2 linked regions of the Cohnella abietis genome follow. The protein of the gene in region 1 interacts with the protein of each later gene in a pairwise test. Links are inferred from orthologs where the notes say so. Each region holds a gene or a part of one and is shown on either strand. Other genes may lie near its edges.

What was found.
Region 2: the proteins of ligA (region 1) and leuS interact in binary tests that used the Escherichia coli proteins (3 or more experiments, as listed by UniProt). The link is inferred for Cohnella abietis from one-to-one orthologs.

The regions. Positions count from the first base shown.
Region 1 is NZ_AP019400.1:6,193,092-6,205,230, forward strand. Bases 2,448-5,422 are described here. They hold ligA (NAD-dependent DNA ligase LigA), read right to left. Parts: upstream 4,960-5,422; coding sequence 2,935-4,959; downstream 2,448-2,934. Other genes in these bases: KCTCHS21_RS27215 (hypothetical protein), read left to right, coding at 5,227-5,422. Also shown: KCTCHS21_RS27200 (DUF4395 domain-containing protein), read left to right, coding at 975-1,376; KCTCHS21_RS27205 (hypothetical protein), read left to right, coding at 1,613-2,032; more of KCTCHS21_RS27215, read left to right, coding at 5,423-5,598; DNA helicase PcrA, read right to left, coding at 5,658-8,009; pcrB (heptaprenylglyceryl phosphate synthase), read right to left, coding at 7,999-8,718; KCTCHS21_RS27230 (hypothetical protein), read right to left, coding at 8,737-9,030; UTP--glucose-1-phosphate uridylyltransferase GalU, read right to left, coding at 9,130-10,014; KCTCHS21_RS27240 (UDP-glucose dehydrogenase family protein), read right to left, coding at 10,047-11,393; KCTCHS21_RS27245 (U32 family peptidase), read right to left, coding at 11,609-12,139. UniProt on the Escherichia coli protein: DNA ligase that catalyzes the formation of phosphodiester linkages between 5'-phosphoryl and 3'-hydroxyl groups in double-stranded DNA using NAD as a coenzyme and as the energy source for the reaction.
Region 2 is NZ_AP019400.1:4,633,899-4,650,467, reverse strand. What follows is about bases 6,259-9,361. They hold leuS (leucine--tRNA ligase), read left to right. Parts: upstream 6,259-6,643; coding sequence 6,644-9,079; downstream 9,080-9,361. Other genes in these bases: comER (late competence protein ComER), read right to left, coding at 9,347-9,361. Outside these bases: KCTCHS21_RS20500 (LysR family transcriptional regulator), read right to left, coding at 911-1,795; KCTCHS21_RS20495 (adenylosuccinate synthase), read left to right, coding at 1,900-3,180; KCTCHS21_RS20490 (MMPL family transporter), read right to left, coding at 3,242-5,464; KCTCHS21_RS20485 (TetR/AcrR family transcriptional regulator), read left to right, coding at 5,616-6,233; more of comER, read right to left, coding at 9,362-10,180; KCTCHS21_RS20470 (ComEA family DNA-binding protein), read left to right, coding at 10,290-10,886; KCTCHS21_RS20465 (homocysteine synthase), read left to right, coding at 10,971-12,263; KCTCHS21_RS20460 (deoxycytidylate deaminase), read left to right, coding at 12,298-12,816; KCTCHS21_RS20455 (DNA internalization-related competence protein ComEC/Rec2), read left to right, coding at 12,986-15,526; KCTCHS21_RS20450 (RNA polymerase sigma factor), read left to right, coding at 15,739-16,287; KCTCHS21_RS20445 (anti-sigma factor family protein), read left to right, coding at 16,284-16,569.

The sequences.
Region 1 (12,139 bases):
TGGCCGTTCACCCTCTCAGGTCGGCTACGCATCGTCGCCTTGGTGAGCCATTACCCCACCAACTAGCTAATGCGCCGCAGGCCCATCCACAAGCCGCAGATTGCTCCGCGTTTCCCAATTCGACCATGCGATCAAATTGTTTATCCGGTCTTAGCATTCGTTTCCGAATGTTATCCCGATCTTGTGGGCAGGTTGCCTACGTGTTACTCACCCGTCCGCCACTAACCAAGTTCAGGAGCAAGCCCCTAAACAAGATCCGTTCGACTTGCATGTATTAGGCACGCCGCCAGCGTTCGTCCTGAGCCAGGATCAAACTCTCCATAATAGTGAGACCGAAGTCTCGTATTAAAGAGCCTTTGAGGCTCAATCTTTACAACTGGTTTGTCTTCCGATAACCGAAGTTATCTTCCGACGATTTGTTCGTTTTCTTACGCTCAATGTTCAGTTTTCAAAGAACAATTCGTGTTACTGTTTTGCTTGTTTGTGCTGCGCCCTCTTGAAGCGGCTTAAATAATATATCACAGCCTACAACACGATTGCAACCCTTTTTATTCTGGGAATATAATACAATGCTTTCTTTGCCCATAACCTCTATAAAATCCTTACTAGATGCTACGTCTTACATAGTAATAATAACCCACTATTAGCCCGCGCGAATCATTCTTCCTTCATATAATGTTCTAATAATTCATCACCGACTTATGATCTACTTTCGCTTTGACGTTCTCCTGTAATACTGTCTATAGAAACTTATCCCCGCGCCAGATCAAGAGTATCTCATAACATTAATCGTTATTGATTAGTTAATTAGATACTCTATAACGAAGATCATTCATATATAGAAAGTAAGATTCAGTGGGCCAAGCACTATCAAAAATACATACTGTACCTATTGCCTTCCCTTTCCATTTGAATTACATTTAATTCAAGTAAGCTCATCGACATTGAGGTGATTATATATGCGCGAAGTTCCCATGCGTTACGTAAAAGCTAATCAGATAGGAATCGCTGTTTCAGTCGTTCTTTCCTTCCTCTTACATGAACCTTGGATACTCCTAGCTTTGTGGGTCATTCAAGTAGCCGGGTTAATAACTGAAGGACGCTTTAACCTTTTCGTAATTGTTGCCAAGCAAGTACTTAAAGATAAAGGTGAAGAAACCCAAGCGATAGAGCTTCAGCGGTTTAACAATTTATTGGCCATCCTATTTCTAAGTCTAGCCCTAATTTCTTTCGCCTTCGGTTGGCAAATTGCCGGATACGCTTTCTCTGCTATGCTTTTACTTGCTTCAAGCGCAGCTTTACTCGGGTTCTGCATAGGCTGTACAGTCTACTTCTGGATCAAGCAAATACGCGCAGGACGTCTGAGAAGAAATTAGACTATATAACCCAACCGCAAAAGGGACGTTTCCATCGGAGGCGTCCTTTTTCATATTTATTCTTTTAAGTCTCACGTGAGTCCGGTCCTAAATAACCTCCTAAATAATCGCCTTTCATTAACCCAAAGGAGGATAGCAAGAGCTGTTTAATGTTTGTGAGTGAGCAACCTAATGACTGATAAATACGTCTTTCTACATATAACGAAGAAATCCTATAGTTAAGGGAGAGAGGGTAAATGAGATCTTTGCGCACATTAATACTTATAATGATAATCGCTCTACTAACTGTTGGTTGCTCCACATCAACAAAGAAAGCTGACCTCGATAATTTTCTTCTCCTTGAAGTTAGCAAACCAGACACCGACGGAAAAACATACATTGAGTATAAAACGATTAAAGATGCCGCCACCGTAACGGAGATTAAACAAATTTTCATTCAAGCCGATGAAAGCAATGCAATGGCTTCGATGTCCCGCAATGCCGATCGTAAAATCATCCTAAAGAATACTAATCCTGTAGCCTCATCAGAGCCCCAAACCTACGGGATTTGGTATTCCCCAGACTCTAAATATGTAGAAGTTGTAAGCGAGACGTTTGGTGGAGGATATATTAAGCTTAATCTTAAGGAAAGTAAGATTGTTCTCGAAGTGCTTTAGCTTGCGATCGTCTTACGAATATAACTTCTTAATAAAGTGCTATTTGATGATCGGAAGTAGTTATAGGCTTGTGAATAATAGATAGATTCAAGCAAGGACGATCCATAGCGGATCATCCTTGCTTGTGAAATTATATAATTATATATTTATGCTCGAATGAAAGGAATGTCGAATATTGCAGATTTACTAACTGGGAGTAAGAAGGATGGATTGTGTGCAGCACTTATAATCTTGAGATTATCTCACCGGCGTCTTTAGCGTGTGGGTGAGGGAGCATAAGTGGACGTTCAAAAGCAGAGAAGTTTTGAGCAATAAGGCTGAAAAGAAAAACGCATTAAGACAGATGTAAAATTAACTGAGCTAGGGAGGTGTAAGGTCTGAAGGAGTTGTATGAAGTTTTCGAACAACTGGACCAGGAAGAGACTCATTTGATGGGTGGTGTAAGAAATTTCCGAGCAACTGGGCTAGGAAGAGGCACGTTTGATGGGTGGTGTACGATATTTTCGAGCATCTGGGTTAGGAAGAGGCACGTTTGATGAGTGGTGTACGATATTTTCGAGCAACTGGGCTAGGAAGAGGCATGTTTGATGGGTGGTGTACGATATTTTCGAGCAACTGGGCTAGGAAGAGGCATGTTTGATGGGTGGTGTACGATATTTTCGAGCAACTGAGCTAGGAAGAGGCACGTTTGATGGGGAGTGTACGATATTTTTGAACAACGAGGCTTCAGAGAGGCACGTTTGATGAGTGGTGTATGATATTTTCGAGCAACTGGGCTGAGAAGAGACACATTGCTCAAAAGGCGTTGATTCAGGTAGTTCAATACCTGCATCAACGCCTTTTGAATTTTGGTGACAAACCCGATATCGTTAACATGCTAAAGCTTTCTTACTGGTTGCCTGTTATTGGCCTCCGAGAAGTCGTAGCAATTCTTCTTGATCCTCTAGTACAGGAACGCCTAGATCACGTGCCTTTGTTAGCTTACTTCCAGCACTTTCTCCTGCAATAACTAGATCTGTTTTCTTTGATACACTACCTGACACTTTAGCTCCAAGCGCTTCTAGCTTCTGGGCAGCTTCATCTCGTGTCATAACCGACAGTGTTCCAGTCAGTACGACCGTTTTACCAAACAGAGGATGATTCGCATCTGCTGAAGCAGCCGCTGGACGAGATGCCTCAGCTTTCATGCCAAGCTCGCGCATGCGGGCGATGCTTGCTAATGCAATTGGATCGCGGAAATAGTTGAAGATACTCTCCGCAACAATGCCACCGACGTCCGGTAATCCAACAAGCTCATCAACCTCTGAAGCCATTAACCTATCCAAATCGCCAAAATGCTCTGCTAGCATTTTAGTCGTAGCTTTTCCCGTATTGGGAATACCCAAGGCATTTAGAAAAGAAGATAGCTCCCGCGATTTCGATTTCTCCAGCGCTGCCAGCAGGTTAGTCGCCTTCTTTTCTCCAAAGCGTTGGAGCTTAACCAAATCATCATAATTTAAGCTGTACAAATCAGCCGGCTCGCGAACATTTAGTTCCTCGTACAATTGCTCCGCAGTCTTCCCGCTGAATGTCTCAATGTCCATGCAATCGCGAGATGCGAAATGAGTGATCCGTCCAATGATCTGTGGCTTGCATCCTAAACGATTGTTACAGAACAGATGCGCCCCCCTCATTTCCAAAGGAGATCCACAACCGGGACAAACGATTGGAATCTCGATTGTTTGGCCTTCTTCATCATCCGCTTTACCCAGAATCTCAGGAATAACGTCGTTGGAGCGCCGAATAAATACTCTTGTCCCCAATGCATGAGAAAGATTTTTGCGTTCAATATCACCGACATTGTTGAGTGTGCAATTCTGTACGGTAACACCAGCGAGCTCAACTGCTTCTACACGAGCAAGTGGAGTTACCTTACCCGTTCTCCCTAATTCCCAGGATACAGATTCTAGTACCGTCGTCGTTTCCTCTGCCTCAAATTTAAAGGCGACAGCCCAACGAGGGAATTTGTCCGTATAACCCAAAGCATCCCTTGTTCTCATATCAGTCAGCTTAATAACCGCTCCATCAATTAAGTAATCCAAGTGTCCACGTCGCTCGACAACTGCCTCTAGCTCAACAATTACTTCTTCCATTGTCGTAAAATAGGCATTATACGGATTAACGGGGAACTTATTTTCTCGCAAGAAGCTCATCATTTCACGATGGTTGGCAAAAGAAACATTTTCAGAAAACCCGACATTATAGAAGAAAGCATCCAATTTGCGAGACGCCGTAATTCGAGGATCTAGATTCCGCAAAGCACCTGCAGCTCCATTACGAGCGTTCTTAAGGGGTTCAGCAGCTGTTTTGTTATATTCCTCAAGCACAGACAAACGCATAAAGCCTTCTCCCTGCACCTCAATCGTTCCTTCTCCAAAGCCGATTGTAAGTGGTACTGTGCGAATCGTGCGAGCTTGGGCAAGAATGCCTTCCCCTATCTCACCATTACCTCTCGTTGCGGCTTGGGCTAACTCACCGTTCTCATAGGTTAGGTTTAAGGATAGCCCATCGAACTTTAATTCCACTACGTATTCGGGAGCAGGAAGTGGATCATCCGTGTTCTTGGAATTGTAGTCCGTAATTAGTCGATTGACTCTCGCAGCCCAAGCAACTAAATCCTCAGTATTCTGCGCCTTGTCCAAGCTCCAAAGTCGGGAAAGATGGCGATGCGGTTCGAATCCCTTAAGGATATCACCACCAACTCTTCGAGTCGGAGAGTCCGGCAAAATCGATCCACTGACTGCCTCTAGCTGCGAAAGCTCATCATAAAGGACATCATATTCTTTATCGCTGATCGTTGGATTGTCTTCTGTATAGTATCGATGGCTATGCGCGTTAAGCTCAGCGACGAGCTCCTGCATCCGCTCTAGAAATCCGGTTTGTGCCATTGATTCTTGACCTCACTTTTAATAAATAATCGGGGCTTTCCCCCTAGTCTATTTCGCTCAAGAAGCATTGTCAAATTAGTCAAGCATAAACGGCTGAAGCCGTCCTTTCGCGGCGTTCAATGTTTATGTCGGAGACATATCAGAAAAGTATCAAAAATTCTATACTTGCTGATATGTTGTAATAACCTTGATCTTCGCCCTTCGTGTTTCACCCTCCCGCCCCAAGGTTTAATGATTGTTAGTCACAATTTCTAGGAGGTGAGGGAGATGGCAAAACAACGCTATTACGTCTCCGTCTCGGCAAGCATGGTAGGAACGGAGCCTTCGTTGACAGACCAGCTTACCGTTCTGGCAACGGAAGAGGAAAGGAACCATTTGCTCGCTTTATTAAATCAAGAACAGAAAAATATAGAAAAAACCTACTTAAGAGCGCAAATCCCTTATAAATCCGCTGACCATGACAAAGCTACTAATCGATATAACGACAATATGGTTGAAATCTACCGTTACCTTTATAAGATCGGTACTCTAGAAACCAAGCGTCATATCGCGTACATGGACATTTTACAGGAGCTACGAACGCCAGATTATCACCATCATGGCTACGATAATTTAGGCCACAACAATTCAAGGTCTTAAGATTGGAAAACGGGCTCATAAGAGCCCGCATTGGATCGCCGAGAAAGCTCGGCGGTTTTTTATATTTTAGTAACTGGAGCGAACGCAGCTAATAGTCTCTTAACACCTGTAGGTGCTGGAAACGCAATTTGCAGCTCTGCATCATTACCTGTACCTTTTACAGCTACAACAGTACCAATACCCCACTTCGCATGCTGAACCTTATCTCCTGCAGCTATTGCCATTCCATCTCCAACAGGCTTAGCAGCTGAAGGTGTCTGCGGTCGGGTAACTGAAGCGTTTGTCGTTGGACTAACGGTAGGGCGAGCACCGAATCCTACACTTGGAGATGATGGGGAACGTGTGCCGTACCCACTGTTTCCTCCACCACTTACCCGAGAACCATATCCTCCATACGAGCCAGAGCGGCCTCCACCTGCAGATTCTACCGCTTCCTTCAATTCAAGTGGAATTTCTCCCAAAAACCGTGAAGGAGCATTTGTACTTGTTTTACCATAGAGCAACCGCATCCGGGCACAGGTTAAATATAGCTTCTTCTCTGCCCTTGTGATTCCAACGTATGCCAATCTTCGTTCTTCTTCCATTTCCGCGTTATCCATGAAGGAACGACTGCTTGGGAACAAGCCTTCTTCCATCCCTACAATGAACACGACTGGGAATTCCAAGCCTTTGGCGCTATGCATGGTCATCAGGATTACGGCATCACCGTCACCTTCTTCATCATCCATCGAATCAATATCCGCAACAAGTGCCAGCTCTGTCAAAAATGAGATCAGTGACTTATCATCATTGCGCTTCTCGAATTCTTGCGTAACCGACAAGAACTCTTCTATATTTTCAAGACGTGACTTGGATTCAAGTGTATTCTCCCGCTGCAGCTCAAGCCGATATTCAGTGAGCTCGAGCAGCTTCTCCGTCAATTCCGTTACGGATAAATATTCGACCATCGCAGATAAATTATTAATAAGATCACGGAAGCCAGACAAAGCTACCTTTGCTCTAGATTGAATATCCAGATGATACAGCCCGTCTCCGAGCAACCCATCCCCTTCATTAAGCAGCTGCAAAATAGAGATACCCTTACGAGTCGCCTCTTCCCGCACCTTCGTCATCGTCGTATCGCCTAAGCCCCGCTTCGGCTCATTAACGACCCGATTCAAGCTATTATCATCATCCGGATTGGACACCAACCGTAAATAGGAAAGAATGTCCTTAATCTCTTTACGATCGTAGAACTTAATTCCGCCAACGATTTGGTAAGGAATTTCAGATTTAATAAGGATTTCCTCGACGACCCGTGACTGCGCATTCGTCCGGTACAGAATCGCATGATCACCGTAGCGACGGGCATTTTGACGGTTTTTGCGAATCTCACCTGCTATAAAATAACCTTCCTCGTGCTCGGAATCACCCTGGTACACCGTGATTTTGTCGCCGCCATCTTGATCTGTCCATAGGTTTTTCGCTTTGCGACCCATATTGTTCTTAATGACTGCGTTCGCCGCATCTAGAATGTTCGAGGTAGAACGATAGTTCTGCTCCAGCAAAATACTTTGCGCTTCAGGATAATCCGCCTCAAAGTTAAGGATGTTCGTAATGTCCGCTCCACGCCAACGGTAAATCGACTGATCACTATCTCCAACAACGCAGATGTTATGATGCTTTTGTGCGAGCATTTTACACAGGGTGTATTGCGCTTTATTGGTATCCTGGTATTCATCGACATGAATGTATTTGAATTTATTCTGATAAGATTCTAGAACCTCAGGAACATCTTTAAAAAGCTGGATCGTTTGGAGCAAAAGATCATCGAAGTCGAGCGAGTTGTTAGCTTTGAGTCTCCGTTGATATTGCGTGTACACCTTAGCTACGATGGATTCAAAATAATCCCCTTGCTTCTGCTCGTATTGAGCCGGAGACATGAGCTCATTCTTCGCCGCACTAATGGAGCCTTGAACTGCCTTAGGCTCGATTTTCTTCGTATCGATGTTGTTATCCTTCATGACGTTACGGATGACAGAAAGCTGATCCGTGGAATCGAGAATGCTGAAATTAGAACCGAATCCAATACGTTCGATATCTCTACGGAGAATACGCACGCACATGGAGTGGAAGGTGCTTACCCAAATATCTTTGCCGGACGGACCAATGAGCTTAGCTACCCTGTCCTGCATTTCACGAGCTGCTTTGTTTGTAAAAGTAATCGCCAAAATACTCCATGGTGCAGCTAGACGTTTGGAAATGAGATAAGCTATACGATGAGTCAGCACTCGCGTCTTACCGCTTCCTGCGCCAGCCATAATAAGGAGGGGTCCGTTAGTCGCTATGGCCGCTTCCTTCTGCTTTGGATTCAGCTTATTAATTGAGGCATCGATATCAATGGAACTTGTATTATCCCGTTCAAAAAACATGATCTTGCTCCTTTATCGCAAGGTTTACCGCGTTTACAGTTGCAAGTGCGGCATCCAGGTTTTCGTAAATGATGTTGCCAACGACAACTGTATCTGCCGAGGCAGCGGCTTGAGCCGCAAGCTCAGGACTGCTGATTCCTCCACCGTAGAAGAGATGCGCCTGTTTTAGTCCACTTTTTATACTCTTCAGTAAAGCCATATCACCGAAAACTCCGCTATATTCCACATAGAGAACCGGCACATTCCAGAGCCTGTCCGCTACTTGGCTGTAGGCTATCGCCTCTTCGTTGCTAATGTTCGTCTCTGCTCGACTTACTTTGGCAACTGTTGATTCCGGATTGAGCACCAAATAGGCTTCACCTGTGATTAAATCCCATGGAAGTAAATGTCCAAAATCACGAAGCGCCTCGACGTGGTGGCCTATCAACCATTCGGTATGTTTCGTGTTGATAACGCTAGGAATGAAATAACCATCAAATCCAGGAACTCCACAAGCCGGGTCGGATAACTCAAACGCACATGGAACCTCGTACCGACGTATCCGCGCCATGAGATCGACTGTATTATCGAACGTTACTCCGCTAGATCCACCGACAAGAATGGCATCTGTACCAGATGTACATATCGCATCCAATGTCGCATCATCTATTGGCCGCTCAGGGTCTAGCTTAAACACGTGTTTCCAATTGTCATAAAAGGAAGGGAGCATATAGCCTCCATAGCTGATCTAGTATTTACTTACTAGTCTACAGGAATTCGATGCTTCTTCCAAGAAGGAATGAGAGGGAATAGCTGAAATGTTCCGGAGGAGGTTGTGGTTATGATTGATTGGGCCTGTCAGACTAATCAACTCATATTCCATCTCAAGACCGTCAGTCGAACCAAATACCGGCCATAACACCTCCTTCAACAGCTTAATCTCTGCAGTCAAATTTCGGTTCAGCATCTCCAGTCTTCGTGGGTCAGCGCTACGCTTCTGCTCATGAAAGTACGCTTTGAATTGCTCCTCTAACATTCCCATTCCTCCCATTTAGCATCATTAACATAAAAAAGCCGCCAACTCCATATAGGAGGTAGCGGCGTGTGCTTCACGCTTTGTAATATTATCTTTGTTCCCAACCTAATACTTCCCAAGCTTCTCTTCCAAGTAGGCGCGAACTTCGTCCTTCAAGTCTGGACGCTCCAACGCGAAGTCGATAATGGTTTTGAGATAGCCGAGCTTCTCACCGGTATCGTAGCGGGTACCGTCAAATTTGTAGGCGTACACAGATTCATCCCGCATTAACCGGTAAATTGCGTCGGTTAATTGAATTTCTCCGCCCGCGCCGACATCCTGATTTTCTAATAGATTAAAGATAGCAGGTGTTAATATATAACGTCCGATAATAGCAATGTTAGAAGGAGCATGACCTGGGGAAGGCTTCTCCACAACGCCGCGCACCTTAAGAATACGATCGCCATCGCCGCCACCAGAAGGATCAGGATCCACGATTCCGTATCGGGACACCTCAGCATCAGGCACCTTTTTCACCGCTAGCACTGAGCCTTGTACCTGATCGTAGACATCCATCATTTGCTTTAAGCAAGGCACATCGTCGGATTGGACGATATCATCCCCTAATAACACTGCAAATGGTTCATCGCCAATGAACTTGCGAGCGCACCATATCGCATGACCAAGCCCACGAGGCTCCTTCTGGCGAATGTAGTGGATATCGATCAGATCGGACGGCTTCTGAACCTCTGATAGCAAATCCAGCTTCCCCTTCGATAGCAAGCTTTGCTCCAGCTCATAGGAGCTGTCGAAGTGATCCTCAATTGCCCGTTTTCCTTTACCTGTTACGATAAGAATATCTTCAATTCCAGATGCTACGGCTTCTTCGACAATATATTGAATTCCAGGCTTATCTATGATGGGAAGCATTTCCTTAGGCATTGCTTTCGTAGCCGGAAGGAACCGAGTTCCCATTCCCGCAGCGGGAATGATGGCTTTACGAATTCTCATAACTGGCATCCTCTCTAGACTTTCGGTACGAGTTAGCCGGGATTCCGAATAGGCTCCTTCGGAACGACTGGCAATCGTCCGACACCAATGCATACGACACCCTGTGCATTCAGCGCAGTGGAGTCCAGTGCATTTCTTCCATCCATAATTATAGGACGATTCATCCAGTTTTTAAAGTCTTCTGCCATGATCTGCCGAAACTCGCGCCACTCAGTCAATAAAATAGCCGCATCCGCCCCCTTCAAAGCTTCTTCAGCCGAATCACAGATTGTCACACCAGTCGGCATTAGCTTACGTGCAGCTTGATTAGCTTCAGGGTCATATGCTGTTAAAGTAATACCTGGGTGCCGGCGATTTAATTCGGCTATAACCCGCAAGGAAGGAGCTTCCCGCAAATCATCAGTCCCAGGTTTAAACGCTAGCCCCAATAATGCCACCTTACGCCGCGCAGGATCAGAAAGCGCCGCTTCTAGCTTGCGCACCATCCGGAGTGGTAGCATCGCATTCGTACGGACTGCAGCTTCCACTAATGTTTGAGGCGCGCCTGCTTCATCCCCCATCTTTACAAGTGTCCTTGCATCTTTGGGCAGGTTGGAACCACCAAATCCAAGGCCAGCACTAATAAAGTGGGGACCGATCCGCGGATCTAAGCCCATAGAATGAGCAACGGCAGGATAGTCAGCGCCTGTTTGTTCTGCTAAGGCAGCCATATCATTGGCAAAGGATATTTTAACAGCGAGGAAAGCGTTGGCAGCAAGCTTAGCTAACTCTGCACTTCGGGGATCTGTCGACATAATGGGACCGGGGAGCCTCTGATGAAGCTCTGTCAATCGTTCGGCAACATGAGTCGATGAGCTTCCAATGACTATACGGGAAGGCTCGAAAAAATCCCGAACAGAGCTGCCCTCCCGCAAAAATTGCGGTATCGAGACAACCTCAACTTGGCAATGTGCGGGTAGACGACCTCTTAATCTATTTTCTGCCCGTTCTGTCGTGCCGACAGGCACAGTGCTTCTAATCGCGATCATTTTTCTTCTATCATCAGTTGGTGACCATGCCTCCAGTTGATCAATGATCGCCCAAAGAGCGGCTAGTGACATTTCACCGTCCTCCCCCGTTGGGGTTTCTACTGCGAGAAAGACCAGTTCTGCTTCATTTAGCACTATGCTAGGATCATGACCGAAGCTTAGCCTTCCGGCAGCAGTATTACGTAACACTAGCGCTTCAAGTCCCGGCTCATAATTAGGAATAATTCCTCGCGCAAGCTGCGCAATCTTCCGTGTATCATTGTCGACGCAATGAACCGTATGCCCTAAATCAGCAAACCCTGCGCCCGTTGTAAGACCAACAATCCCAGCACCGATAACGGCCATTTTCATGGTCTGCGCCCTCCTCTATATTAAATGTTTCTAGTTGTGAATTTGCTTTGCTCTGATTGTAGCATCAGTTTGAAAACAAACCTCCATGTTTGTGTTAATGGAACGTAAATTATGGAGTTAGATATCACTTCTGGTCGTAAAAAAAGATACCCTCCTGGAATATGACCAGAAAGGTATCCTTCAGCTACATTTTCGCTATGTCATTAATCATTTACTCACCTAACCAATTGCCCGCGGGTAACTCCAAGCTGGTTAGTCGCCTTCAGCTTCCTCCAAACCTCAGGTCCGCCAATCCGTCCATCAATAGCGGCACGATAAAGGGATAGCACCTCGAGCACCTTATCGCCAGTTTCTTCAAGAAACTCGACACGGTAAGAGCGTACACCAAGCTCCATGAACAGACTCAAGTATTCGGCACCCGATTGCTCTATTGCATTGTATACCGTATTCCGGCAGCCTTCATCAACGCGTACAGGGTGAGACATGCCGATACGATCCTGCAGCGATGCCCGCTTCTCTTCACATGGCCGTCCGCAATTAGTGAAATCCGTCCCTTCACTCATGAAGGTGCAGTATACACAATGCTCAGTATGGAACATCGGCATATGCTGATGAATAACCATCTCCAGCCGTGAGGTATCGGAGCGACGAAGCATATCAACCATCTGTTGAATATTCAAATCGTAGGAAGGAGTCACCCAGTCGCAGCCCGCTTCGCGGAAAAGGTTGACGGTTTTATGGTTCGC
Region 2 (16,569 bases), 1.6 Mb from region 1 along the record:
CTATGTAGATGAGCAAATGAGGCCTATGTAGATGAGCAAGAGCAGATGCTCAAGGAAGCCACAGGTGGATAGCCGCAATTCTAGCGGCAAGTAAGCTCGTGCTGATTTGTCTCCGTTTATTCAATATCCCGTCCGCTCAGGAGGCTGATTAGTGGGAGTTGCACGAAATTATGGAGAGAGCTAAACGAAATTTTCGAGTAACGAGTCCCAGCGGAGGTACGATTGGAGAGAGTTACTCGAAAATTTCGAGCAACAGGTCCCAGTGGAGGCCTGATTGGAGAGAATTACTCGAAACTTTCGAGCAACAGGTCCCAGCGAAGGCACGATTGGATTGAGGTACTCGAAATTATCGAACAACAGGTCCCAGCAGAGGTCCAATTGGAGAGAGTTACTCGAAATTATCGAACAACAGGTTCCAGTGGAGGTCCGAATAGAGAGAGCTACTCGAAATTATCGAGCAACGTGTCCCAGCGGAGGCGCGGTTGGAGAGAGCTACACTAAATTTTCGAGTAATAAGTCCCAGCGAAGGCACGATTGGAGAGAGGTACTCGAAATTATCGAACAACAGGTCCTAGCAGAGGTCCAATTGGATTGAGGTACTCGAAATTATCGAACAACAGGTCCCAGTGGAGGCGCGAATGGAGGGAGCTACACGAAATTTTCGAGCAACGAGTCCCAGTGAAGGCGCGATAGGAGAGAGTTACTCGAAATTTTCGAGCAACGAGTCCCAGCGGAGGCCTGATTGGAGTGAGTAACTCGAAATAATAGAACAACAGGTCCCAATGGAGCACGGGTGGAGGAGATGATCAAGTTTTGATGTAGAGTGTCCACTTTTTCTTCTGGAGCAGGCTGTAATTGCTCGCGCTGTAGATTCCAGAAAATACGTACTTGTGCGAATGAAAATCGGTACTCACGGAAGCATCTCAAGAAACCGCCTCGATGCGGCTGAGAGAGGGGTGCCACGATGTGTCGCGATTCCAATGTGACGCGCGGGAAGAGCTGGCTCCAATGGAATTTCAATTAGCTTTTCCGTTGATAATTCTTCAAACACATGCTCGCGAGCAACAAATGCAAGCCCAAAACCGCTACGAGCAAATTGAACGAGAAGGTCAATGCTGCCGAGTTCAAATTCCGGCAAAAGCTTAATGTTCATCGACGAGGCATACTCGTCAAGAAATCGGCGTGTGCTTCCCCCTTGCTCTAACATTAGCAGTGGAAACGAAGTAATAGCTTCAAAGGTCAAGGGAGAGTTAGCTAACGATGCATAAGCTTGCCCTGCAACGAGACATTCTTGTAGTGAGGAGCTTTCACGGAAGCTTACTTTCGGATCCGATATAGGCAGGTTAACGATACCAAAGTCTATTTTTCCTTCCTTAAGCAATGCTATCGTCTCAGGCGATGTTCGATTAGTTACTCTGATTCGGACACCGGGATGATCAATATGGAATTTTTCCAAGTAGGGCAACAGAAAGTACTTACATAACGTGTCACTCGCGCCGATATTGATTTCCCCGCTATTCAAGTTATGCATCTCAGCAATTCTCTTTTCTCCGATTTCCATGAAGCTGAACGCTTGCTCCACATGGTTGAATAGAACATCGCCTTCCGTCGTAAGTACAACTCCCTTTGAGGTGCAAAAAAATAGCTGACCACCAAGCTTGCCTTCGAGCTGCTTGAGAGTATGGCTCACTGCTGGTTGCGTAATATGAAGCCGCTCGGCTGCTCTAGTTAGGCTCCCTGTCTTAGCTGTCCAATAAAAGACGCGGTACCACTCCATATTAATGTCCAAAGTCATTATCTCTCCTTATATCTGATATTAGTAATATCAATTATTCTAATGTGATGCTGTAGATTTATAATAAGCCTTATAGAACAATAACGAAATAGGAGGCTGGGAAATTGACAGTAATGGCGATCGTTGGAGCGAATTGGGGAGACGAAGGAAAGGGCAAGATGGCAGATATTCATGCGGCAAACTCAGCTTACGTAGTAAGGTATCAAGGAGGAAGTAACGCAGGACATACGATCATTAACGACTATGGAAAATTCTCTTTACACATGCTACCTTCTGGTGTATTCAATCCTAGTGTCATTAACGTCATTGGCCCGGGAGTTGCTTTAGATGCGGATGAGCTGCTGCGAGAACGGGAGACTTTGTTAGCTAGGGGCGTACCGGAACCTCAAATCAAGATCTCGGAGAGAGCACAGATCGTATTGCCTATACATCGACTGTTCGATGAGTTGGAAGAGGATAGGCTTGGAGCAAGCGGATTCGGCTCTACGAGACGGGGGATTGCGCCATTCTATGCTGACAAATACGCTAAGCTGGGTATTCAGGTGGCGGATTTATACGATGTTAAACGGCTGAGTAGCCGGATTGAACGATTGCTCGCCATTAAGAACGTCTTACTCGTACACCTATACGGTAAGCAGCCAATTCAAGTGAACGAACTTTTGCCGAATTTAATAGAATTGGGAAAAAAGCTAAAGCCCTTTGTCTGTGATACCACGAAACTCCTGCATAGCGCATATGCAAAAGGTGAGGCGATATTGCTGGAGGGTCAACTCGGAGCGCTTCGCGATCCTGATCATGGCATTTATCCATTCACTACATCATCATCGACATTGTCTGGATTTGCGGCGGTTGGTGCCGGGCTTCCACCGTATGCGATTACGAATGTAATGGCAGTGGTTAAGGCTTATTCATCGTGCGTCGGTGCGGGCCCTTTTGTCTCCGAGCTGGATAATAGGGAAGCGGATGAGCTTCGCCGGCGAGGCGGAGATGCGGGAGAGTACGGAGCAACAACGGGCCGTCCCAGACGGATGGGATGGTTCGATGTCGTAGCGACCCGTTACGGCTGTAAATTGCAAGGAGCTACTACAGTTGCTTTGACCAATCTTGATGTCCTCGGTTACTTGTATGAAATCCCAGTGTGCGTTGCCTACGAGCTCAATGGAGGAATCGTTACTGATGATTTCCCAATGACTTCTGATCTGGATCACGCAAAGCCTGTTCTGCAAAGTTTACCAGGTTGGAAAAGTGATATTTCAAATGTCAGAACGTTCGAAGATCTACCCGAGGCTGCACAGCAATACGTTAATTTTGTTGAGTCGTCTATTGGTGTTAAAGTTTCCTGTATATCCGTCGGTCCGCATAGAGATCAAATAATCGAACGATAGAATATAGAAAAGGGGCTAGCCGGAGTTCAAAATCTCCCGGCCAGCCCCTTTAATCTAGTTACTATTTTACCACACGAACAGGTTCCTTAACCTCTTCAAACTTGCCAGGCCAGAATGACCAGCGACCCAGAAGCAGAGTGATGGCAGGCACTAAAAATGGTCGTACAACGAATGTATCAAGCAATACTCCAATAGCCGTTATTACCCCGAATTGAACGAGAACCTGGATTGGAAGAGTTGCAAGCACGGCAAAGGTTCCAGCCAGAATGAGCCCCGCGGAAGTGATGACAGCCCCTGTTTCGCCTACACCTTCTTTAATCGCCTGTTTAAGGGGCATATGCTTTCTTTTTTGCCAAATACTTGAGATCATGAAAATATTGTAGTCTTCACCTAAAGCAACTAAGAACACAAAGGAATAGAGCGGAATCGAGCCTTGAATAGCATCCGCACCAAATACATAATGAACGATTAGCCATCCGAGTCCGAGCGCTGAGAAATAAGAAAGAATAACCGTCAGGACGAGATAGAGGGTAGCTACAATTGAACGTAAGTATACGAGAAGTAGTAAGGTAATCAGTCCGATGACGAGTGGAATGATAAGCTTCGTGTCGCGTTCGCCTGTTATTTTCGTATCATACTGCTCTGCGGTTTGTCCGGCTACCCATGTACGATCATCTGGACTGGATACACCTGCTGCGACTAAGGCTTGCTCAGCGGCAGTATGCAGATCAGGGATGTGCTTCAGAGCTTCCAGTGAATAAGGGTTTACATTGAATTGCACATCGTAAGCGACGATCTGGGCGTTGTGCTGACCTTTTTGTGGTTCGGACACCTCACTGATAAAAGGTAGAGAAGCGAGCGCTTCACCTAGTGCAACTGATTTTCCTTGTGTGTCGATAATGACTTTAGCAGGCGCGAGCTCGCCAGGAGAAAACTTTTCTCCAATTGTAGCGAAGCCTTCACGGGATTCCATAGTTTTAGGGAACGAGGACATGATATCGTAGGTGAATTTAATCTGAGTGGTAAAGACCGCGAGTCCACCCAGTACGACGATACTGATGGTAACAATTAACCATGGCTTGCTTACAACCGTTCGGCCTACCCAATTGCGTGGCTGTTTGTTTGTGACAATAGAGGTGGACTTCCCTTTCTTCTTTGCACGCTCCTGCTGCATTTCTGGAGTTCTAGGAACGAAGGGGTAAAAGGAAGCGCGACCGATAATAGCTAACAAAGCGGGAACGAGAGTCAGGCTTGCAATTCCCATAATAAAAATGGCGATGCTGAAGGGAGCAGCAAACCGGTGATACGCACCGTATTCAGCTACCAACAAAGCGAGCAGAGCAAGAACGACTGTTAATCCGCTCATAGCGATAGCCCCAGAGGAGCCAGTTATTGCCCCAAGTAAAGCTTTACCTCTGTCCCTCTCCACCTTCAACAGCTGACGGAAGCGGGAAATAAGGAACAAGCAGTAGTCAGTTCCGGCTCCGAATAATAGGACAGTCATAATGGAAATAGCTTGCGCATCAACGACGATCCAGCCTTCATGTGCCATCCAACCGAGAATAGGATTGATGACTCCATATGCAAATCCAACAGCGACGAGTGGAAGAAATGCTAATATGGGTGAACGATAGATGAGCAATAAGAGAATTAGCACAAGTAAAACGGTTCCCACCAGTAAAGATACATCGGCGTTCTTGAATAAACCCGTAGCGTCGATTTGAATGCCAACAGGCCCAGTTACCCGGACGCTTAGCTGATCGGAAGAATCTTTAGAAACGGCGAAAGGATCCTTTCCGAACAGCTCACCAATTCTTTTTTTAATTTGGGTTATACCTTCTTTTAATTGATCAACGTCATCCTGCTTTCCGAAAAAAACAGGTGTAACAAGCGTGCTTCCATCTTTGGATAGCTCAGCTTTAATGGCTGCTAGCGGCAATTGATGCAAGGGTGGAATTGACGTCTGATAGGGAGCAGGAGACTCAGAAAGCTGCCCAGTAAGCTCCTGAACTTTAGTAAGATCGGAGTCGGTCAATCCTCCTGCTCTATGCCACACGAGCAAGGCTGGGATATCAGAGCCGCTAGGAAACTCACGCTCAGAAATAACATCAGCTTGAACAGATGGTTTGGAGCTTTTTAGATTAGGAGCATTATTAATTTCTTCCTTTTTGACGGACGGAAGTAGAGCGCTTAGCAATCCAGCAGCAAGTATCCACACGATTAAAGTGACCCACTTGCTTCTTTTCCCAGCAACCCATTTGGTTAAGCCTCGATTTTCATGCATAGTAGAATGTGCCCTCCTACAATAATATTTCGATGAAAGCATGAAGCGTTTAAGATATAATCGGATAATAATAATGTTGAATTTAATTATATATACCGGAAGGTTAATTATGCAATATGATTTTGTATAAACGAACAAGGTGGGGATTCATATGACGACACCGCATTCTAAACGATCTCCAGGCAGACCTAAGAACGGTGCGGATCAGCCCTCGATGCGCGATAAAGTGTTGAATACAGCCTCGTCCTTATTCATGGAGCTAGGATATGAGCCTGTATCCATTAATATGATCGCTGAACGAGCAGGAGTAACTAAGGCTTCCGTATATTATTATTTTACGAATAAAGCGGTCCTCTTCACCGCATCTGTGACGGAGATGATGAAGCGAATTTCTTTGGTTACTCTTAGAATAATTAATTCTCACGACGATATCCGGACAAGGCTGGAGCATATTGCTATCGCCAAAATGTCAAAAACACACGTGGAATTCGAGAGCCTAATGCGTGAAGCTATGCCATCTCTCACAGAGGAGCAACGGGATGATATCCGCAAGGCGGAGCATTCGATTCATGAAGTGTTAGCTGCATCCTTCCGTCAGGGAATGGATGAGGGGCTTATCGTAGAGGGTAATCCGATGCTGTTATCTCACGCATTTAGTGCGCTTATGATGATTGGGAATAGGGAGCATATCGGAGAGACAGCCTATTCTGGTCATGAGCTATCCATTGCAATTGTTGATTTATTCTGGAAAGGAATATCTACGCGATAGACTGAGTTGTCAAATGCGGTTAGCTGTCATTTGTGCTCTGCTTGACATCATTTGCGTATTTTGGCTATAATCATGGCATACTTTGGCTGTGATAAGGAGCAGTAGTTGTTACACGTTATCCAGAGAGCCGGCGGTAGGTGCAAGCCGGTTAGCGTAGACAATGAACTTACCTTGGAGCCTCCGAGCTGATCGGATTTGCCTGTATTGCGGCGATTCGAATAGGTTAGGCGTTCACCTCTCGTTACGAGGCACAAGTGGGCGGACATCCAAGCAGGATAGCCGTCAACTAGGGTGGTACCACGGGAAATAATCCTCTCGTCCCTAGCGACAACGCTAGGGGCGGGAGTTTTTTGTTTGTATACCAGCTCAGCTGAGAATAAGTTGATATGAACCTAAGGGAGTTAATTCACATGTCGCAAGAAAACGTGCAAGGCTATCAGCCGCTTAAGATCGAACCAAAGTGGCAGAAATTCTGGGATGAGAACGAAACATTCCGTACGAAGGAAGAAGCAGGGAAGCCTAAGTTTTATGCTTTAGATATGTTTCCTTATCCGTCAGGGGCGGGCTTACATGTAGGTCACCCAGAAGGCTATACAGCAACGGATATCGTAAGCCGCTACAAGCGTATGAAGGGATATAACGTCTTACACCCGATGGGCTGGGATGCATTCGGATTGCCTGCTGAGCAGTATGCGCTGCAAACAGGTCGTCATCCTCGGGAAATTACGGTAGAAAACATCGATAATTTCCGTCGTCAGATTAAATCTCTTGGTTTTTCTTACGATTGGGATCGGGAAATAAGCACGACGGATCCGGATTATTATAAATGGACACAGTGGATTTTTATCCAGCTGTACAAGAAGGGCCTAGCATATGTTGCTGAAGTGCCAGTTAACTGGTGTCCTGCCCTTGGCACGGTGCTTGCTAATGAGGAAGTTATTGACGGCTTAAGCGAGCGAGGGAACCATCCTGTTATTCGCAGACCGATGCGTCAGTGGATGCTTAAGATTACGGAATACGCAGAAAGATTGCTTGAGGACTTGGAAGAGCTGGACTGGTCGGAAAGCATTAAGGATATGCAGCGCAACTGGATCGGCAAGTCTACTGGGGCTGAGGTTGAGTTCGCTATTGACGGGCATGAAGCGGCATTAACGGTGTTCACAACCCGTCCGGATACTTTATTCGGTGCTACTTATTGCGTTCTTGCGCCGGAGCATGAATTGGTGGGCGTTATTGCTTCCGCTGATCAGAAGTCCGCTGTTGAGGCCTATGTAGATCAGGCTTCTCGCAAAAGCGATCTAGAGCGCACCGATTTGGCAAAGGACAAGAGCGGAGTTTTCACTGGTGCTTATGCTATTAATCCGGTGAATGGTGCAAAGGTTCCGATCTGGATTGCAGACTATGTGCTTGGTGGATATGGTACCGGTGCAATTATGGCTGTGCCAGCACACGATGAGCGGGATTGGGAGTTCGCCAAGAAGTTTGACTTGCCAATAATTGAAGTTGTTGAAGGCGGCAATGTTACTGAAGCAGCTTACACAGGTGATGGCAAGCTGGTCAATTCCGACTTCTTGAACGGGCTTGGAACAGTAGAAGCGATAGCTACGATGATCGCACGCTTGGAGAAAGATGGTAAAGGAAAAGGTAAGGTCACCTACCGCTTACGTGACTGGTTGTTTAGCCGCCAACGTTATTGGGGTGAGCCTATCCCAGTATTGCACTATGAGGATGGCACGATGGATACAATTCCGGAGGAGGATCTTCCGCTGTTGCTGCCTGACGTAGAAGCCATTCAACCTTCAGGTACGGGAGAGTCTCCGTTAGCTAATGTTACGGATTGGGTTAATGTAATAGATCCTCGTAACGGTCGTCCTGCGCGTCGGGAAACGAATACGATGCCACAATGGGCGGGAAGCTGCTGGTACTATTTGCGCTTTATCGATCCCCATAATACGGAAGAAATTTGTTCAGCAGAGAAGCAGCGTGAGTGGCTGCCGGTTGACTTATATATTGGTGGTGCTGAGCATGCGGTGCTTCATTTGCTCTATGCTCGGTTCTGGCACAAGGTTCTATATGATATCGGCGTCGTGAATACGAAGGAGCCTTTCCACAAGCTTGTTAACCAAGGCATGATCTTAGGCATGAACAATGAAAAAATGTCCAAATCCCGTGGAAACGTTATTAATCCGGACGATATCGTAGGAGAGTTCGGCGCAGATACACTTCGTGTATACGAAATGTTCATGGGACCTTTGGAAGCAACGAAGCCATGGAATACGAACGGAGTAGAAGGCGTATATCGTTTCCTTTCCCGTGTATGGAGATTGTTCGTTGACGATAGCGGCAGCCTGAATAGCAAAATTCAGGATGTTGCAGGCGATGATGCATTCCGTCGTACATGGCATAAGAGCCTTAAAAAGGTTGGCGAGGATTATGAGGCATTGCGATTCAACACAGCCATTAGCCAAATGATGATATTTGTTAATGAAGCTTACAAAGCGGAAACCTTGCCGAAGGAAGCGATGGTGCATTTGGTTCAAATGCTGTCGCCGCTTGCGCCACATATCGCGGAAGAGCTGTGGGAGAAGCTAGGCTTCGAGGGTTCTGTGTCTTACGTCGCATGGCCTCAGTTCGATGTAGCTCTTACGGTCGATTCCGAGGTTGAGATCGTCGTTCAGGTCACTGGCAAAATAGCAGACCGTCTGAAGATTCCTGCTGACCTCGACGAAGCGGGCATGCAAGCACTTGCGCTCGAATCTGAGAAGGTGAAGGAGCTTATCAAGGGCAAGACAATCCGCAAAATTATTGCGGTTAAAGGTAAGCTAGTTAACATCGTTGCTAACTAAAAATAAACTTAGTTAACTTCATATTTCGCTGCGTGAAGAACACGTCGCTTGTCTCCATATTTGGAGCGGGCGGCGTTTTGTTCTTTTAAACCTATTTTGAAATTGTTAATGGAAGAGGAGGAGTGGGGATGCTTGAGATGCTAAAAGGGGGCCTGTCCGCTGCGAAGGTGCTTGCTTATTTTTTAGCTGAAGGATGGAATATACATAGGAGAAACGTAATTATCCGAAACGCGCATGTCCAGAGTGCACATAGGTGGCATTCGCCGCCTATATGCACTCTCTTGGGAACAAGGAGGAATCGACCCGGTCCAGGTCCTCCGCGAATTTTTCGTGTGTGGTGTGGAGCACCTGCAAGAACGCGCCTTGAGTGGAGTTTTGCAGCACCTCTAAAGCAACTGCGGTTATGCCTCCAGGTACGGACACCCTTGCCTGTAGCTCTTCTGGGGAGCAGGGATACTCCACCATAAGCCTTGCCGTTCCTAGCATCATTTCACAGGCTAGTGCTGTCGCTGTCTCCCTTTCCATTCCTGTGGACACCACAGCAGCTTCGATAAATTGCTCTAAGAGATTAGCAAGGAAGGCAGGGCCACAGCTAGACAAATCGGATGCGACTCGAACTTCTTCCTCCAATATTTCTATGGGCTTGCTAATAGTAGAGAACAATTCCCACAATGCCGTCTTATCCTCTGTAGTTAATCGTGTTCCCCACATAAATAAGGAGGCACCGCTTCCGACGGCGTTGACTACGCTTGGTATGATTTTAGCAATTTTACTAGGAATGAGCTCTTCAAGAGAAGCAATTTTTACAGGACTAGTAATGGAAATTACAATTTGGTTTGACTTAAGAACAGGTGATATTTCGTTGAGCACCTTGTGGAAGTCCATTGGCTTTATACACAAAAATAAATAGTCAGCCCAGCTTGCCGTTTGCTTGTTATTGCTAGCAATTTGTAGACCAGGATACTGTTCTGCAAGGCTGGATAACTTTGAAGACGTTCGGGAGCTGACAGTAATATCGTCCGGGCGTATTGCTCCTGCGCGTATGAAGGCACCCACTAATAAGCTTCCCATGCTGCCCGCACCGATAAAGCCGATTTTCATCCATTGTCCCTCCCAAGCCATTAATCTACTTCCCCCATTATATGAACCATTGCTTGGTCGTCATACCGTTTTAATTTTGAAAAGCCAAAAGATACAGGAGGAATCAGAGATGATTATAGACAAAATCAAAAAAGTATTTCCAAGTACAAAGAGTTATTTGGTCACAGCATTACTAATAACAGGAGGAGGACTTCTAGTTTACGCATTATTTCACGGTTCAACGAAAGCGGCTATGCCTGAGTGGACAACCGTGAACCAGCCTTTAAGGGCAGCAGTAGAGAGCTTATCCTCGGAGTCAAAAGCTTCGCCTGAAAGGGACTCTGTAGTGAAGGAGGAGGTTGTTAAAAAGGATGCCGAGCCTGTGAAGGAAGCTGCGCCTTCAGCCAGTCAGCCAGGTCAGGAATTACTGAAGCCTGCTGCAGAGGGCACAACGGAAGCTGAAGCACCAGCAGCTCCAATCTCTAATGGACAACCGGCAGCTGAAGTATCGCAAACAAGCTCTAATCTGCTGGATATAAACCAAGCGAACCAATCCCAGCTGGAAACTTTGCCAGGAATCGGACCATCCAAGGCAAAGGCTATTATTGCATATCGAGAGAAGCTTAATGGTTTTAGTCGGAAGGAGCAGCTGCTTGAAGTGAAAGGAATTGGGCCGAAAGTTTTTGACAAAATGTCCGCATTTATTAAAATACAAAAATCGAATTAAAAACAAAATCCATCATGACTTTTACATTCAGCAAAAATGTGAGAAAATGAAAAGGAATTCATTTATTTACCTATCAGGAGGCTGATTAAAATTAGTAACGATTACTCATTAGAAACCCTTGCTGTACATGCTGGACAACAGATCGATCCAACGACAATGTCGCGTGCTGTTCCTATTTATCAAACAACATCTTACGGATTCCGTGACACTGATCACGCCGCTAACTTGTTTGGACTTAAAGAGTTTGGAAATATCTATACTCGTATTATGAACCCAACTTCAGATGTATTTGAACAACGCGTAGCAGCTTTGGAGGGTGGCGCAGCAGCGCTTGCAGTTGGCTCCGGTCAAGCAGCTATTACATACTCCATCCTTAATATTGCGGGCGCAGGAGATGAGATCGTTTCTGCAGCAAGTCTGTATGGCGGTACTTATAATCTGTTCTCGATTACTTTAGCTAAGCTAGGTATTACTGTGAAGTTCGTTGATCCTTCAGATCCTGAAAATTTCCGCAAAGCCATTACACCGAAAACTAAAGCGGTTTTTGCAGAAACAATTGGTAATCCTAAAGGCGACATCCTCGATATCGCAGCTGTTGCAGCAGTCGCTCATGACAATGGAATTCCGCTTATCATCGACAGCACATTTGCAACTCCGTTCCTATGCCGTCCATTGGAGCACGGTGCGGATATTGTTCTTCACTCGGCAACGAAGTTTATTGGCGGTCATGGTACTTCTATCGGTGGTATCGTCGTTGATGGCGGAAAGTTCGATTGGAAAGCTAGCGGCAAATTCCCTGGCCTAACTGAGCCAGATCCAAGCTACAACGGTGTTGTTTATACAGATGCAGTTGGACCAGTTGCGTATATTATCAAAATGCGCGTTCAGCTTCTTCGCGATATGGGTGCAGCACTTGCTCCATTTAACTCCTTTATGTTCTTACAGGGCTTGGAAACCCTTCACCTTCGCATGGAACGTCACAGCAGCAATGCATTAGCTGTTGCTAAGTTCCTTGAGACTCACCCTGCAGTAGAATGGGTTAGCTATGCCGGTCTGGAAAGCCACCCTTCCTATGAGTTAGGTCAACGTTATTTGCCTAATGGACAAGGAGCAATCCTGACGTTTGGAATTAAAGGCGGTATTGAAGCGGGTAAAAAGGTTATCAACTCCGTTAAGCTATTCTCACATTTGGCAAACGTTGGCGATTCCAAATCATTAATTATTCACCCAGCGAGCACGACGCATCAGCAGCTTAGCGAGTCGGAACAGATCTCAGCTGGCGTTCAGCCGGGAATGATTCGTTTATCCGTTGGAACAGAAGGTATTAAGGATATCCTTAATGATCTAGATCAAGCATTCGCTGCAAGCCAGAATTAATCGGCACTGTTAGCGTAGGCGGAGGTTGTAACAAATGACATCCCTGCGTAAAGACTGGGATACGTATTTTATGGACATTGCTTTTATGGTTTCTACGCGCTCTCGCTGTCCCCGTCGTCATGTAGGGACAGTGCTCGTGCAAGGGAAGAAGCTTCTTGGTACGGCATACAACGGGGCGCCAATGGGCGTGCAGGACTGCTCAGAAGCCGGTTGTATGATTGTAGAGGAATTTGAGCCGGCGATAGCTGGCTCAGCCTCGACTGAGATGATTAAGAAGCAAAGGTGTATCCGTACTATTCATGCTGAACAGAATCTTCTGCTTTTCACAGACCGTGTGGATCGCGAGGGCTCAGTCGTGTATGTGACAGATCAGCCTTGCTGGACTTGCGCGAATATGCTTGCTAACAGCGGCATTGTGGAGATTGTATATTATAGGCCCTATTCCAAGGATGATGGCAAAGTAACCTCCCTTATGGAGCAAAGAGGCTTGCTATTCAGGCAGCTAGACAATTATGTTCCTCCAGCGGATACAGAAGTGCAGGATGGATCTTAGTCGCATTGAAATAGGATAAGAATACGTAGCTAGAGGAAGAACCTCTTTACCGATATGATGTCGGTGAAGGGGTTCTTTTCTTTGTCGTATGTTGGAGAGAGGTGCGGGATATATGAACAGAAGGCCCCTCGCTGCAGTTTCATGCTGCTGGATAGCGGGAGTTTCTATATTGTCTTTATGTCAGGGACTGCGTGCTATCCTAGTGCTAGGTGCTCTAATCCTTCTTCTCGTAGGCCTTGGTGCAGCGGGTAAATTAAGTCCGAGGCTTGCGCTCGTTTGTATACTAGCATTGATATTAGCTAGCGCTGAACGGCAATGGGTGGAGCTTCACAAAACAACGGATATTGAGAATATGGACGCTACTATAGGAGCAGAAGCTATTCTAGAAGGCTATATAAGCTCGGTAATTGAAGTGGATGGCGACTTGGCTACATTTAAGCTTAAGGCATATGGGATGCAACTTGCAGCCACTGACAAAATGGAGAAATTGACAGATACAGTAATAGTCAGAATCAAGTTAATTGAACAGGCACAGCAGGAGGTCGCAGCAAGCTGGCACCAAGGAGATTGGGTCCGACTGACTGGGAATATGGAGCTTCCAGATCAAACGGGTAATTTCGGAGCGTTCGATTATCGAGAGTTTTTGAATAAGCATGGCATCTACTGGCAGATGTCAATTAAAGGTACGGATAGCGTTTCTCTCTTGGATAAGCCTGTCCCGCTTACAATTAAACCAATGAGAGAGCTTGATCGGATGAGGGATTTGATTGGAGGGTTGATGGATCGCCTATATCCTACTGGTGATTCGGGTTACATGAAGGGTCTTGTTGTCGGTATTCGCTCAGACCTTGATCCTGAACAATTCGATTATTTTGCTAGGCTTGGGCTTACACATATATTGGCCATTTCTGGGCTTCATGTAGGTGTTGTTGTATACCTCCTGTTGCAGCTTGGCGCATTGTTAAAAATGACACGGGAACGAACATTAGATGTGACAATCGCTATGTTACCGTTTTACATGATGATTACCGGAGGCTCTCCTTCGGCCGTTAGAGCTTGCTTAATGGCTATGATTGCGCTTTGGTTAGCACGTCGTCATGCATTGAAGGATGGGTTACACCTATTGCTTGCAGCAGCATTAATCATGCTAATATGGAATCCCTCACTTATTGAAGAAATTGGCTTTCAGCTTTCTTTTATTGTGACGGCTGGCTTAATTCTTTTCGTTCCTACGGTAACCGCATCTTTGCCCATTCCATGGAAATGGCTCCGAGGACCGGTAGCTGTTACATTGACTGCACAAGTGGTTTCTTTTCCGCTTACGGCTTATTATTTTCACACTTTTAATTTGATGTCCTTGCCGGCGAACTTTGTGCTTGTTCCTTTTATTAGCCTTATCGTTTTGCCGCTTGGGATGGCATCTATCGCATTGGGTAGCATTTGGCTTCCATTAGGAATTATTCCGGCTAAGCTAGCTACAGCAGGTAACAATTTGACCTTCTTTTTAGTGGAATGGTTGAATGGTTATCTTGGTTTGAGAACGGCATGGCAGCAAGTTTCCTTAATGTGGATTGTCATTGCATATTTGCTCATGGGCTTGGGAATAAAATTGTTAAAAAGAAGATTAGCCTCAGTGAAGGAACGGGAATGGTGGAAGAAGCACACGAAAGTAGGAGTGGTGGAGCATACAAAGGAACAGGACACCGTGCCTTTAATAATTGAATCTGTCGGGTGGCAAAGCACGAGTAAGCTGACAAAGGCTCTTAAAGGTGCGGGGATTGCAGTCATTGTTGCAGCTTGGCTGCTATGGGGATATCAGCCTGCATGGTTGAATCGCAATGCGACCGTTTCTTTTATTAATGTCGGCCAAGGGGATAGTATCCTGATTCGTACTGGGCAAGGCAAGCTTGTCTTAATAGATACAGGTGGTACGATCAGCTTCCGGAAGAAAAATGAAGAATGGAAAAACCGCAGCGATCCTTATGAGGTGGGGCGCAAATTACTTGTTCCGTTGTTGAACAAGCGTGGAATCGGCAAGCTGGATGCTTTAGTTTTGACTCACTTAGATGCTGATCATATTGGGGGCGCAAAGGCGGTTATTGAAAATATTCCTATTCGTACGCTATTGTTTAATGGGACGATAAAGAACTCGCCGGTAGTTCTATCATTATTTCAACTAGCACTGAACAAAAACACCTCTATTTATTCCGTTCATGAACCAATGGAGTGGGAGATAGACTCATCAACTAAAATAAAAGTTTTGTATCCTACAGTTGCACAGGCGGGATCGACGAATGATATTATGCTTTGGGGCAATCAGAATGCCCGCAGCGTTGTTTTACTTGTTACTGTATACGGGAGAAGCTTCCTGCTTTCTGGAGATTTGGAGGCTGAGGGAGAACGGGAAATCGTTGAAGCTGAATTAATTAAAAATAACCTGAACGCGACGACAGTGCGGCGGGTAGATGTATTAAAGGCAGGACATCACGGTAGTAAAACGTCTACGACTAACGAGTGGGTAGACTACTGGAACCCACAGGATACGATTATTTCGGTCGGACTTAACAATAGCTATGGTCACCCTTATCCAGCAGTTATGGAACGTTTAACGGCTTCGGGTACAAACATTTTTCGTACAGATTTAAATGGGGAAATTCAATATTTAGTTCGCCCGAATGGAGCAATGGAAAGAAGAATGTTGCGCAAGTGAAAGAATGAATGTATGATCATTTAATTCCAACCTATTAGACGGTATAAGGTGCCATTCGGTTTCATATATCCAAGATAAAACATTATGCCTTTTCGTACATTTTTGCTAGACTGAAAGTATTAAAGATAAAATTACCTGAAATTCCCTAGGGGGGATTGCAACCTTTATTCAGACACTAACGTCTGTGAAGGTGCAGGGGAGGAGGATCTTCTGTGGTGGAGCCGGCTCTGATCAAAGCCGCACAAGCGGGCGACCGGGAAGCTCTCGTTACGCTACTCCGCGAAATTGAGAATCAAGTATATCGTACGGCTTATTATTTATTAAATAACGAGCAAGATGCCCTGGATGCATCTCAGGATGCACTCATCCGTATTTATACAAAAATTGATTCTTACGAGGAAAAAGCTCAATTTCGCACCTGGGTACAACGAATTGTAACAAACATATGTATTGACAAATTTCGGCGCAAAAAGCCTTCCGTATCCATCGATGAGCACGATATGGTTTTCCATGCGGGGGATAATGTTGAAACCGAGGTTCTTTCCGCATACGCTGCCGAGGAAATACGTGAAGCGATCGGCAAGCTCCCAGAGCATCATCGAACGGTTGTCGTGCTCCGGTATTTGCAGGATTTTTCGTACAATGAAATTGCCGACTCTTTGAATTTGCCACTTAATACTGTTAAATCGTACTTATTTAGAGCCCGGCAACAATTACAGATTCTTCTTCATGACTATCAGAAAGGTGGTGTCCGGGGATGATTTGCCAAGAGGTGATGGAACTCATGCAGCGTCACATTGATAGTGATTTAGATCAACAAGAAACGTCGCTCATGATGGATCATGTTGGTCAATGCCCGGATTGCGCCGCCATGCTAACAAGGCTGCAAAGGCTGTCCAATGAATTGGAGCAGCTGCCGCGGGTAGTACCCAAGTTCAGTCTTGTAGATGCCATACTTCCCGAATTGGAACGACTTCATGCTGCAGATTCGACAAGTGATTCCCGACTTAATGAGGATAGCTCAAACGATAAGCCTTCTTCTG